One region of the Streptomyces sp. NPDC028910 genome, then DNA from elsewhere that is predicted to be linked to it. Evidence: predicted binding sites of a transcription regulator. Region 1 holds the regulator's gene; the other holds the start of a gene.

The links. Region 1 encodes HrcA, which represses chaperone genes, less so after heat shock. Its sites were predicted from a motif close to TTNGCACTCNGNNNNNCNGAGTGCNAA; they were not measured.
Region 2: the regulator HrcA is predicted to act here: its motif matches at 5,004-5,030, upstream of groES (co-chaperone GroES).

Annotation. Positions count from the first base shown of each region.
Region 1 is NZ_JBVHVF010000037.1:744-7,480, reverse strand. It holds gene ACZ4TV_RS31095 (16S rRNA (uracil(1498)-N(3))-methyltransferase) at 1-667, opposite strand, end outside; gene ACZ4TV_RS31090 (nitronate monooxygenase) at 664-1,755, opposite strand; gene dnaJ (molecular chaperone DnaJ) at 1,912-3,051, opposite strand; gene hrcA (heat-inducible transcriptional repressor HrcA) at 3,052-4,068, opposite strand; gene ACZ4TV_RS31075 (MBL fold metallo-hydrolase) at 4,226-4,951, shown strand; gene ACZ4TV_RS31070 (DUF3097 domain-containing protein) at 4,980-5,789, shown strand; gene ACZ4TV_RS31065 (hypothetical protein) at 5,767-5,892, opposite strand; gene hemW (radical SAM family heme chaperone HemW) at 5,928-6,737, opposite strand, start outside.
Region 2 is NZ_JBVHVF010000039.1:63-6,799, reverse strand. It holds gene ACZ4TV_RS31750 (LysR family transcriptional regulator) at 1-336, opposite strand, end outside; gene ACZ4TV_RS31745 (MOSC domain-containing protein) at 426-1,112, shown strand; gene ACZ4TV_RS31740 (SDR family NAD(P)-dependent oxidoreductase) at 1,144-1,917, shown strand; gene ACZ4TV_RS31735 (ester cyclase) at 1,991-2,698, shown strand; gene groL (chaperonin GroEL) at 2,787-4,415, opposite strand; gene groES (co-chaperone GroES) at 4,552-4,860, opposite strand; gene ACZ4TV_RS31720 (FtsW/RodA/SpoVE family cell cycle protein) at 5,256-6,650, shown strand.

The DNA.
Region 1 (6,737 bases):
GGCCCAGGCGGTAGGGGTGGGCCCCCGCCTCCGTGAAGGCCGCCAGCTCCTCCGGGGAGACGCCCCCTTCCGGTCCGACCACCAGCACGATGGAGCCGGAGGAGGGGAGCGCGGCCGTGGCCAGGGCCTCGGAAGGGGTGTCGCGGTCCTCGTGGAGGACCATCGCCAGGTCGGCGCCGGCCAGCAGCGCCGCCACCTGCTTGGTGGACATGGCCTCGGCCACCTCCGGGAAGCGGACCCGGCGGGACTGCTTGCCCGCCTCCCGGGCCGTGGCCCGCCACTTGGCCAGGGACTTGGCCCCCCGGTCGCCGCGCCACTGCGTGATGCAGCGCGAGGCCTGCCAGGGCACGATCGCGTCCACGCCCGTCTCGGTCATGGTCTCGACGGCCAGCTCGCCGCGGTCTCCCTTGGGCAGGGCCTGGACCACCGTGATGCGGACCGCCGGCTCCGGTTCCTGCCCAGTCGAGGACACCGCCACCACGAGCCGGTCCTTGCCCTCCGCCGCCTTCACGACGGCTTCGGCCCAGCCGCCCCGGCCGTCCGTCAGGACCACCGCCTCGCCCGGGTTCAGCCGCTTCACGGACACCGCGTGGCGGCCCTCCGGACCGTCCAGGACGAATTCCGCTCCCGCGGGGACCTCTTCGACCACGAACACCGGGGCGGTCATGACGCACTCCTCATCTGCATTGTCTTCAACGTGCTCTGGGCCTCGGCCAGTTCGGCCGCCAGCACCTCCACCAGCTCCCCCGCCGGCAGCGCCCGCGCCAGCCGGTGCCCCTGGCCCGCCCACAGGGCCATGCCCTGCGGGTCCCCGGCCGCGGCGGCCGCCTTGCGCAGCCCCGAGGTCAGGTGGTGGACCTGCGGGTACGCGGCCGGGGCGTACGGCCCGTGCTCCCGCATGAAGCGGTTCACCAGTCCCCGCGCCGGCCGCCCGGAGAAGGCCCGGGTCAGCTCCGTCCGGACGAACAGCGGGTCGGTCAGCGCCTTCTTGTGCACCGGGTCCGCCCCCGACTCGGGGCACGGCAGGAAGGCCGTCCCGAGCTGCGCCGCCTCCGCGCCCGCCGCCAGCAGCGCCGCGATCTGCGAGCCCCGCATGAGACCGCCCGCCGCGATGATCGGCAGGGCCACGGCCTCCCGTACCTGGGCCACCAGCGCGAGGAGCCCCACGGCCGCCGTGCCGTCGGCCTGGGGGTCGTCCCGGTGGCTGCCCTGGTGTCCGCCGGCCTCTACGCCCTGGACGCAGACGGCGTCGGCCCCCGCCTGCTGGGCCGTACGGGCCTCCTCGACGGAGGTCGCCGTGACGACGGTGTACGTACCGGCCTTGCGCAGGGCGGCGAGGGCCGCGGAGGAGGGGCAGCCGAAGGTGAAGGAGACGACCGGCACCGGATCTTCGAGGAGGATCGCGAGCTTGGCGTCGTAGCCGTCGTCGCTGGTGCCGATGATGTCCTCCTCGGCGAGGGAGATCTCGTACCAGCTCGCCTCCCCGGCCAGCTGCCCGCGGTACGCCTCGACGGCGGCCGGGTCGACGTAACCGGTCTGCGGCATGAAGAGGTTGACACCGAAGCGCCGCCGGGTGAGCGCGCGCACCTGCTTGATCTCCTGGTACATCCCGTCGGCGGTCTTGTAGCCGCCGGCCAGGAAGCCCAGTCCGCCCGCTTCGCACACGGCCGCGGCGAGCGGCGGACAGGAGGCGCCGCCCGCCATGGGAGCCTGCACGATCGGGTACGGGGAGAGACCGTTCGGTGCGGAGGACATGGACTGCATCGTGCCATGTCCCGCTCAGGGGACCGAATCATGGCATTCGCCTGGCATAGTCCGCTTCCCGAGGGGCCGTCGGCCGGTGCCCGGCCATGCGACGAGCCCGGCCCGGGGATGGCCCGGGCCGGGCTCGTGGCAGTGGTCGCCGGTCGGTCAGCGACCGTTGAAGGCGTCCTTCAGGCGGCTGAACAGCCCCTGCTGACCCGGCGCGAACTGGCCCATCGGCCGCTCCTCGCCGCGCAGCTTCGCCAGCTGGCGCAGCAGGTCCTCCTGCTGGGCGTCCAGCTTGCCCGGGGTGGTCACCTCGACGTGGACGATCAGGTCGCCGCGACCGCCACCGCGCAGGTGGGTGACGCCGCGCCCGTGCAGCGGGATGGCCTGGCCGGACCCGGTGCCGGGCCGGATGTCGATCTCCTCCAGGCCGTCCAGCGTCTCCAGCGGGCACTTGGTGCCCAGCGCGGCCGCCGTCATCGGAATGGTCACCGTGCAGTGCAGGTCGTCCCCGCGCCGCTGGAACGTCGGGTGCGCCAGCTCGTGGATCTCCACGTACAGGTCGCCGGCGGGGCCGCCGCCGGGGCCGACCTCGCCTTCGCCCGCGAGCTGGATCCGGGTGCCGTTCTCGACACCGGCCGGGATCTTGACCGTGAGGCTGCGGCGGGAGCGGACCCGGCCGTCGCCCGCGCACTCGGGGCACGGGGTCGGGACCACGGTGCCGAAGCCCTGGCACTGCGGGCAGGGGCGCGAGGTCATGACCTGGCCCAGGAAGGACCGGGTGACCTGCGAGACCTCACCGCGGCCGCGGCACATGTCACATGTCTGCGCCGAGGTGCCGGGTGCGGCGCCCTCGCCGGAGCAGGTGGTGCAGACCACGGCCGTGTCGACCTGGATGTCCTTGGTGGTCCCGAAGGCCGCCTCGTCCAGCTCCAGGTCGAGGCGGATCATGGCGTCCTGGCCGCGCCGGGTCCGCGAGCGCGGGCCGCGCTGCGAGGCCTGGCCGAAGAAGGCGTCCATGATGTCGGAGAAGTTGCCGAAGCCGCCCGCTCCGAATCCGCCCGCTCCGCCGCCGCCCCCCGAGGAGGACAGCGGGTCCCCGCCGAGGTCGTAGACCTGCTTCTTCTGCGGGTCCGAAAGCACCTCGTAGGCCGCGTTGATCTCCTTGAAGCGCTCCTGCGTCTTCGGGTCCGGATTCACGTCCGGGTGGAGTTCACGCGCCAGGCGGCGGAAGGCCTTCTTGATCTCGTCCTGCGATGCGTCGCGGCGCACGCCGAGAACGGCGTAGTAGTCCGTGGCCACTTACGACTCCGCCAGGATCTGTCCGACGTAACGTGCCACTGCGCGTACCGCTCCCATCGTTCCGGGGTAGTCCATGCGGGTCGGTCCGACCACGCCGAGTTTGGCGACTGTTTCGCCGCCCGAACCGTAACCGACCGAGACGACGGACGTGGAGTTCAGTCCCTCGTAGGCATTCTCATGCCCGATCCGTACGGCCATTCCCGACTCGTTGGCCTCGCCGAGCAGCTTGAGGAGCACGACCTGCTCCTCCAGCGCCTCGAGCACCGGCCTGATCGTCAGGGGAAAATCGTGTCCGAAGCGGGTGAGATTGGCGGTACCGCCGATCATCAGCCGCTCTTCGGCTTCCTCGACCAGGGTTTCGAGGAGCGTCGCGAGCACGGTGGAGACCGTGGCGCGGTCGTCGGCCTCGAAGGATTCGGGGAGGTCCTGGACGAGCGGGGGCACATCGGTGAAGCGCCGGCCGACGACCCGGCTGTTGAGCCGGGCCCGCAGATCCGCGAGCGAGGTCTCGCCGAAGGGGCTCGGGCAGTCGACGAGCCGCTGCTCGACGCGTCCGGTGTCCGTGATCAGTACGAGCATCAGGCGCGCCGGGGCGAGCGAGAGCAGCTCCACGTGCCGGACGGTCGACCGGGTCAGGCTCGGGTACTGGACGACCGCGACCTGCCGGGTGAGCTGCGCGAGCAGCCGCACCGTACGCCCGACGACGTCGTCGAGGTCCACGGCGCCGTCGAGGAAGTTCTGGATGGCCCGGCGCTCGGGCGACGACAGCGGCTTGACCCCCGCCAGCTTGTCGACGAAGAGGCGGTAGCCCTTGTCGGTGGGGATCCGGCCGGCGCTGGTGTGGGGCTGGGCGATGTAGCCCTCCTCCTCCAGCACGGCCATGTCGTTGCGCACGGTGGCGGGCGAGACGCCGAGCCGGTGCCGCTCGGTGAGCGCCTTGGAGCCGACAGGCTCCTCCGTCCCGACGTAGTCCTGGACGATGGCGCGCAGCACTTCGAGTCTGCGTTCGCTGAGCATCGCGCACACCTCCAGCTGTGGTCCGTTGCCGTGTTCTGCCGTGTTCTGCCGTGTTCGTTTGGCACTCTGGACGTTCGAGTGCCAGAGATCCCCCGCTCAGTGTACGGCCGGGCGGTGAGCCCCTGGCAAGGGAGGCCCGCCAGGGTAGCGTCGCGGCATGGACGTGCGTTGGGAAGAGGCGGGCTGGGAACGGCTGACCGGACGGGCCGGCCGGCGACGGCTGCCGGTGTGGGACTGCACGGTGGGGCTGGTGGTGGGGGACGAGTCCGTCCTCCTGATCGACCCCGGTTCGTCCGTACGGGAAGGCGTGCGGGTGCGGGCCGAGGCCGAGCGGCTGACGGGTCGGCGCGTGACCCATATCGCATTCACGCACGGCCATTTCGATCACGTCCTGGGCGGGGCCGCCTTCGCCGGGGCCGAGGTGTTCGGGGCGGTCGGACTGGACGCGCTGCTCCACGCGGGCCGCGAGGAGCTGCGCGGGGACGCGGTACGGCACGGGCTCGCGGAGGGGGAGGCGGTGGAGGCGGTGGACCTGCTGGTGCTGCCGAGGCACCCGGTCTCGGGCGAGTGGACGCTGGAGCTGGGCGGGGTGCAGGTGCTGCTGGCCAATGTGGGGCCCGGGCACACCGGTCACGACCTGGCCGTCTTCGTACCGGGTGAACGCGAGGTGGTCTTCTGCGGGGACCTCGTCGAGGAGTCGGGCGAGCCCTTGGCGGGTCCGGACGCGGTGCCCGGGCAGTGGCCCGCCGCCCTGGACCGGCTGCTGTCGCTGGGCGGGGACGACGCGCTGTACGTGCCGGGTCACGGAGCGGTGGTCTCCGCGGACTTCGTCCGTGCGCAACGCGCCACACTGGCAGCCCGTTTCGGCGTGTCGGGGACATGACGCCCGGGGCTCTCCTAGTGTCGGCCGGATGCGCGAGTACTCCCCCGACCTGACCCCGCAGTGGAAGCGACCCAAGGCCGTGCCGGAGGTGGCGGCGGAACCGGACCTGGTGGTCGAGGTGGCCGGTACGGACTTCTGTGGCGCGGTGGTGGCCTGCGAGGCGGGCACGGTGACCCTGGAGGACCGCTTCGGCAAGCGGCGGGTCTTCCCGATGGAGCCGCGGGGCTTCCTGCTGGAGGGCGCCGTGGTCACCCTGGTCCGCCCGCCCCGGGGCCCTGCCGTACCGGCCCGGACGGCCTCCGGCTCGATCGCCGTGCCGGGCGCCCGGGCGCGGGTGGCGCGGGCGGGCCGGATCTACGTCGAGGGCCGGCACGACGCCGAGCTGGTGGAGCGGGTCTGGGGCGACGACCTGCGGATCGAGGGCGTGGTGGTGGAGTACCTGGAGGGCATCGACGACCTCCCGGCCGTCGTCGCCGACTTCGCCCCGGCCCCGGACGCCCGCCTGGGTGTCCTGGTGGACCACCTCGTCCCGGGCTCGAAGGAGTCCCGCATCGCGGCCTCGGTGACCTCGCCGGACGTCCTGATCGTGGGCCACCCCTACGTGGACGTCTGGCAGGCGGTGAAGCCGTCCGCGCTGGGCATCGCCGCATGGCCGGTGGTCCCGCGCGGCCAGGACTGGAAGACGGGCGTCTGCCGGGCGCTGGGCTGGCCGCAGAACACCGGCGCCGCCTGGCAGCACATCCTGTCCCGGGTGACCTCGTACAAGGACCTGGAGCCGACCCTGCTGGGCCGCGTGGAGGAACTGATCGACTTCGTTACGGTTGGCGGTACCGCTTGAACTGGGGCAGGCTGCCGAACTCGCTGGTGTCCAGCTTGATGTCCAGGACAGCCAAGGGGACCGGCTCGCCGAACTTCGCCCTACGAACAGAATAGGCGGGCACGTCCCGATCCCGCCCGGATTCACTCCCCCGAGTGGTCAGTCGACCAGGTCCCGGACCACCGCGTCGGCCAGCAGCCGCCCGCGCAGGGTCAGCACGGCCCGCCCGGCCTCGTACGGCGTCTGCTCCAGCAGCCCGTCGGCCAGGGCCCGCCGCGAGGCCGCCAGCCCGGCCGGGGCCAGCAGGGACAACGGCACGCCGTCCACCAGCCGCAGCTCCAGCAGGATCCGCTCCACGCGCCGGTCCTCCTCGGAGAGGAGTTCGCGGCCCGCGCCCGGGGAACGGCCCTCCGCCAGCGCGGCGGCGTACGCGCCGGGGTGCTTCACGTTCCACCAGCGCACCCCGCCGACGTGCGAGTGGGCGCCCGGCCCGGCGCCCCACCAGTCGGCGCCGCGCCAGTACAGCTCGTTGTGCAGGCAGCGCCCGGCCTCCGAGGTGGCCCAGTTGGAGACCTCGTACCAGGAGTACCCGGCCTGCGCCATCACCGAGTCCGCGATCAGGTACCGGTCGGCGTGGACGTCGTCGTCCGTCATCGGGACCTCGCCCCGGCGGATGCGCCGCGCCAGCTGCGTCCCCTCCTCCACGATCAGCGCGTAGGCGCTGATGTGGTCCGGCCCGGCCCCCAGCGCCGCCGAGAGCGACGCCCGCCAGTCCTCGTCCGACTCCCCCGGCGTCCCGTAGATCAGGTCCAGGTTGACGTGCTCGAACCCCGCCGCCCGCGCCTCCGCGACGCACGCCTCGGGGCGGCCGGGCGTGTGGGTGCGGTCCAGCACCTTCAGGACGTGCTGCTTCGCGCTCTGCATGCCGAAGGAGATCCGGTTGAAGCCACCGGCGCGCAGCTCGGCCAG
Region 2 (6,737 bases), on a different contig from region 1:
CGCGAGCGCGGTCGGCACCAGGGTGGAGCTGCCGCTGGGGAAGGACACGAGCCGGACCCGGCCGGCGCGCAGACCGGCGATGGCCGCGACCTCCTCCTCGGCCGCGGTCAGCCCCGCCAGGATCCCCGCGGCATGCCGGACCAGGGCCTCGCCCGCCTGCGTCAGCCGCATCTCGCGGCCGGTGCGGATCAGCAGCGGCGTGCCGGCCGACTGCTCCAGCGCCTTCATCTGCTGGGAGACGGCGGGCTGGGTGCAGCCGAGCTCGCGTGCGGCGGCGGAGAAGGACCCGGTCCCGGCGACAGCGCGCAGAACCCGGAGATGACGTGCTTCGATCACCCTTCGAGCATAAGCCCTGCTTTGACCGGTGACTGAATATCCCCGGTGACGCTTTGGGGCGGCTCGGCTAGCGTAGGGCCATGGGTCCCATGCGTCTGATCTCCGTGAACCTCGGCCGCGCCACGGCCGTCGACTACACCGACGCGGCGGGCGGGGTGACGGGCATCGGCAAGCGCCCCGTCCCCGGGCCGGTCCGCGTTTTCGCCCCCGGCCTCAAGGCCACCGGCCTCGGCAGCGGCCTGGAGGGCGACGCCGTCTGCGACCGGCGCCACCACGGCGGCGACCACCAGGCCGTCTACGCGTACGCCCGCGAGGACCTGGACCACTGGGAGCGCGAGCTGGGCCGCGAGCTGCCCGGCGGGATCTTCGGCGAGAACTTCACCACCTCCGGCATCGACCTGAACACCGCGCGGCTCGGCGACCGCTGGCGGGTGGGGTCGGACCTCGTCCTCGAAGTGGCCTCGGCCCGGATCCCGTGCCGGACCTTCCAGGGGGCCCTGGGCGAGACCGGCTGGGTCAAGCGGTTCACCAAGGAGGCCCGGCCGGGCGCGTACCTGCGGGTGATCCAGGAGGGCTCGGTCTCCCCCGGCGACAGCATCGAGGTCGTCCACCGGCCGGACCACGACGTGACGGTGGAGCTCTGGTTCCGCGCCTTCACCACCGAGCGCGAGCTGCTGCCGCGCACCCTGGCGGCGGGCGGGGCGATGGAGCCGGAGGCCCACGAGCGGGTGCGTCAGTACGTGGAGAGGTACGCGGCCGGGACCGGGGCGAGATAACGCCGTCATCCGGGGAAGCTAGGTTGCGCCTATGACGACTGCGTTGATCACGGGATCCACGGCGGGCATCGGCGCCGCCTTCGCCCGGCGGCTCGCCGCCCAGGGACACAATCTGGTGCTGGTGGCGCGCGACACCAAGCGCCTCGGCGAACAGGCCACCGAGCTCCACGACCGGCACGGCATCGAGGCCGAGGTCCTGGCCGCCGACCTCGCCACCGAGGAGGGCATCGCGGCGGTCGAGCAGCGCCTCGGCGACCGTACGCACCCGGTGGACCTGCTGGTCAACAACGCGGGCTTCGGCAACAAGGGCCGCTACCTCGAGGTCTCCATGGCCGACGAGCTGACCATGCTGAAGGTGCACGTCGAGGCGGTCCTGCGGCTGACCTCGGCGGCCACGGAGTCGATGCGCCCGCGCGGCCGCGGCGGCGTGATCAACGTGGCCTCGGTGGCCGCCTTCGTGCCCCGCGGTACGTACGGGGCAAGCAAGGCCTGGGTCGTGCAGTTCACCCAGGGCGCGGCGCGGGACCTGGCCGGCTCCGGGGTGCGGCTGATGGCCCTGTGCCCCGGCTTCGTCCGGACGGAGTTCCACCAGCGCGCCGGCATGGGCACGGACAACATCCCCGGCTGGATGTGGCTGGACGCCGACAAGCTGGTGGCCGCCGCCCTGGCGGACCTGGCGCGGGGGAAGACGGTGTCGATCCCCGACCCGCGGTACAAGGCGCTGATGGGCGTGGTGAAGCTGACGCCGCGCGGGCTGCTGGGCGGGATGTCCTCGCGTACGGGGCGCAAGTACGGGCCCCAGTAACTCGCCGGTAAACCGGCCGAATGGGGGAAACCTTCCTAAAATGGACGTGTCCCATCCAAGCCCGGGAGACGCCATGACATTCGTACAGATAATCGATTACAAGACCAGTCGGCAGGACGACCTCAACCAGCTGCTCGACCGGTACGTCTCGCAGAGCCAGGGCAAGCGCACGGTCACCCACAGCATCATCGGCAAGGACCGCGAGGCCGAGAACCACTTCGTGGACGTGGTCGAATTCCCCTCGTACGAAGAGGCCATGAAGAACTCTCAGCTCCCGGAAACGGACAGGATGTTCCAGGAGATGGTGGCCCTGTGCGAGGGGATGCCGACCTTCACCAACCTGGACGTGGTCCGCGACGAGAACCTCAACAAGCTGGTCGCGGACCGGATGTTCGACGAGCTGGCCGTTACGGGGGACCGCTCCATCGCGGAGGAGATCTTCACCTCCGACTACATCGACCACGACATCTTCAAGGCCGACCCCAACGCCCAAGGGATCGACGGCCTGATGGCGGACCTCAACATGTGGCGGTCCGCTTTCGACATGTCCTTCACCAAGGACCAGCAACTCGCCGAAGGCGACTTCGTCACCACACTGTGGACCTGGAACGCGACGCACACGGGCGAGTTCATGGGCCTCGCGCCGACCGGCAAGAAGGTCAGCGCGACCGGCTCGACGACCTTCCGCTGCAAGGACGGCAAGATCGCCGAGGGCTGGTGGCACTACGACATCATGAGCGTGATGCGGCAGCTGGGCCTGATGGAGAACATGCCGACCTGACTCGCACCTGACTCCGCGCTCCCTCACAAGCAACGGGAAGGCCCCGTTCCGCAGATGCGGAACGGGGCCTTCTCAGCGTGGGACTCGATCAGTGGCTGTGACCGTGGCCGTGGCCGTGACCCGCGTCGGCCTCTTCCTCGGCCGGCTTCTCGACGACCAGGGTCTCGGTCGTGAGCAGCAGGGAGGCGATGGAGGCGGCGTTCTCCAGAGCGGAACGGGTGACCTTCACCGGGTCGATGACGCCGGCCTTGACCAGGTCGCCGTACTCGCCGGTGGCGGCGTTGAAGCCCTGGCCCTTGTCGAGCTCGGCCACCTTCGCGGTGATGACGTAGCCCTCGAGACCGGCGTTCTCCGCGATCCAGCGCAGCGGCTCGACGGCGGCGCGGCGCACGACCGCGACACCGGTGGCCTCGTCGCCCGACAGGCCGAGGTTGCCCTCGAGGACCTTGACGGCGTGGACGAGCGCGGAGCCACCGCCGGAGACGATGCCCTCCTCGACCGCGGCGCGGGTCGCCGAGATGGCGTCCTCGAGGCGGTGCTTCTTCTCCTTGAGCTCCACCTCGGTGGCGGCGCCGACCTTGATGACGCAGACGCCGCCGGCGAGCTTCGCCAGGCGCTCCTGCAGCTTCTCGCGGTCCCAGTCCGAGTCGGTGGACTCGATCTCGGCCTTGATCTGGTTGACGCGGCCCGCGACGTCCTCGGACTTGCCGCCACCGTCGACGATGGTGGTGTCGTCCTTGGAGATCGTGACGCGGCGGGCGGTGCCCAGTACGTCCAGACCGGCCTGGTCGAGCTTGAGGCCGACCTCCTCCGCGATGACGGTGGCACCGGTGAGGGTGGCCATGTCCTGGAGCATCGCCTTGCGACGGTCACCGAAGCCGGGGGCCTTGACGGCGACCGCGTTGAAGGTGCCGCGGATCTTGTTGACGACGAGGGTGGAGAGCGCCTCGCCCTCGACGTCCTCGGCGATGATCAGCAGCGGCTTCGAGGCGCCGGCCTGGATGACCTTCTCGAGCAGCGGCAGGAGGTCCTGGATGGAGGAGATCTTGCCCTGGTTGATCAGGATGTACGGGTCGTCGAGGACGGCCTCCATACGCTCCTGGTCGGAGACCATGTACGGGGAGAGGTAGCCCTTGTCGAAGGCCATGCCCTCGGTGAACTCCAGCTCCAGGCCGAAGGCGTTGGACTCCTCGACGGTGATGACACCGTCCTTGCCAACCTTGTCCATCGCCTCGGCGATGAGCTCGCCGACCTGCTGGTCCTGCGCGGAGAGCGCGGCCACGGCGGCGATGTCGGACTTGTCCTCGATCGGGCGGGCGGTCGCGAGGAGCTCCTCGGAGACGGCCTTGACCGCGGCGTCGATGCCCTTCTTCAGGGCGGCCGGGGAAGCACCCGCGGCGACGTTGCGCAGACCCTCGCGGACCAGCGCCTGGGCCAGCACGGTGGCGGTGGTGGTGCCGTCACCCGCGATGTCGTTGGTCTTGGTCGCCACCTCCTTCACGAGCTGAGCGCCCAGGTTCTCGTACGGGTCGTCCAGCTCGACCTCGCGAGCGATGGTGACACCGTCGTTGGTGATGGTGGGGGCGCCGAACTTCTTGTCGATGACGACGTTGCGGCCCTTGGGGCCGATCGTCACCTTCACCGTGTCGGCAAGCTTGTTGACGCCGCGCTCGAGGGCGCGACGGGCGTCCTCGTCGAACTTCAGGATCTTCGGCATGGGAGCGGTTCAGTCCTCTCGTTGCGATCCTCGGCCGCTCACCGCGACCTCCACCGCCTAGAACGAACTACGCCCCTCGCCGCCCGGCATCAGCAGGGTGACCAGGGGCGCAGCTCAAATCAAATCTGGAAGCGAATTACTTCTCGACGATCGCGAGCACGTCGCGAGCCGAGAGGACGAGGTACTCCTCGCCGCTGTACTTCACTTCGGTGCCGCCGTACTTGCTGTACAGCACGATGTCGCCGACGTTGACGTCCAGCGGGAGACGCTGGCCGTCCTCGAAGCGACCCGGACCGACCGCAAGGACGACGCCCTCCTGGGGCTTCTCCTTCGCGGTGTCCGGGATGACCAGGCCGGAGGCCGTGGTCTGCTCGGCGTCGAGCGGCTGGACCACAATGCGGTCCTCAAGCGGCTTGATGGCAACCTTGGAGCTGGCGGTCGTCACGATCCGACCTCCCCCTTCGGAGATCCGGGGTTAACTGTCTGAGGTGGCGACCAGGTCGATCCGTCGTCGCGGGTGCCGGATCTGCCTGTCGCTGTGTTGGCACTCACCAGGGGCGAGTGCCAGGTGCGAGACTATTCCGGCGATTAGCACTCGGTCAAGCGGAGTGCCAATTCTTGCCGCCGGGGGTGTCGCTCCCGGCCAGGTGCGGCCGCGCTGGACGAGGGCGGCGGAGGGTTCGGAAGCAACCACGGGGAGCACTTCGACGTCGTAGACGATATGAAGATAAAGCGCCTCATTGCCGAGAAGCGCCTCATTGCCGAGCAGATCGGGCCCAAGGCCGTTCCCGCCCCCGTTCCCGCCCCCGTTCCCGCTCCCACTGACGGTGGCGGCGTCCCGTGCGCGGCCTGAAACCCCTGACGTCGGCGGGCGCCCGGCGCCGTACCGAGGCGCTGCTCCTGGTCTTCGTCACCGCCATCGCCGTCTTCGGCCACGCCGTCGCGGGCCTCGCCATGAACGACGAGCTGCCGCCCAACCTCCCCGGCTTCACGATCAGCATGACCCTGCTCTCCCTGGTGGCGCACTTGGGCGTGCGCCGCTTCGCGGCCTACGCGGATCCGCTGGTCCTCCCCCTCGCCATGCTGCTGACCGGGCTCGGACTGGTGCTGCTGCACCGTCTCGACCAGGGCTACATCGAGCGCTACAACTCGGACGCGAACGCCCCCGGACAGCTCATGTGGACGGTGGTCGGGGTCGCCGCCTGCATCCTGGTGCTGGCGCTGCTGCGCGACCACCGGCTGCTGCAGCGGTTCATCTACATCACGATGGCCGGCGCGCTGGTGCTGCTGATCGCGCCGGCCTTCTTCGGCGCGGACACCTACGGCGCGAAGCGCTGGATCATCCTCTTCGGCTTCTCGCTGCAACCGGGCGAGTTCGTGAAGATCATGATCGCGATCTTCTTCGCCGGGTATCTGGTCATCCACCGGGACTCGCTGGCGCTCACCGGCCGGAGGTTCCTGGGCGTCCGGCTGCCCCCGATGCGCCAGCTCGGTCCCATCGTCACGGTGTGGATCGTCTCCATGCTGGTGCTGGTCTTCGAGCGCGACCTGGGCACCTCGCTGATCTTCTTCGGCGTCTTCGTGGTGATGCTCTACGTCGCCACCGAGCGCACCAGCTGGATCGTGTGCGGCCTGCTCATGGCGGCGGTGGGCGCCTTCGCGGTGGGCTCGACGGAACCGCACGTCAAGGCGCGCGTGGCGGCCTGGCTGAATCCGCTGTCGGTCTACTGGGAGAACCCTCCGGCGGGGGTCACCTCGGAGCAGTCGGCGCAGGCGCTGTTCAGCTTCGGCTCGGGCGGCATGTCCGGCACGGGCCTCGGGATGGGCCACCCGGAGCTGATCAAGTTCGCGGGCCGCAGCGACTTCATCCTGACCACGGTCGGCGAGGAACTGGGCCTGGCCGGTGTCATGGCCGTACTGATCCTCTACGCGCTCCTCGTGCAGCGGGGGCTCCGCATGGCGCTCGGCGCCCGCGACCCCTTCGGCAAACTCCTGGCGGTGGGCCTCGCCTCGGCGCTGGCCTTGCAGGTCTTCGTGGTCGCGGGCGGCGTCACGGGCCTGATCCCCCTGACGGGCAAGGCGCTGCCCTTCCTGGCCAAGGGCGGCTCGTCCCTCCTGGCCAACTGGATCATGATCGCGCTGCTCCTGCGCATCAGCGACAGCGCGGAACGCCAACGCGAAGCCGACACCCACGCCCCGGCCGAAACAACGATCACGCCGCGGGTAGGGGTGTAGGTGCGGGGCGGGGGCTTCGGGGGGCAGGGCAGACGGGATGCACGCCTGTACGGCGGTGGGGGGGGGGGGGGGGGGGGGGGGGGGGGG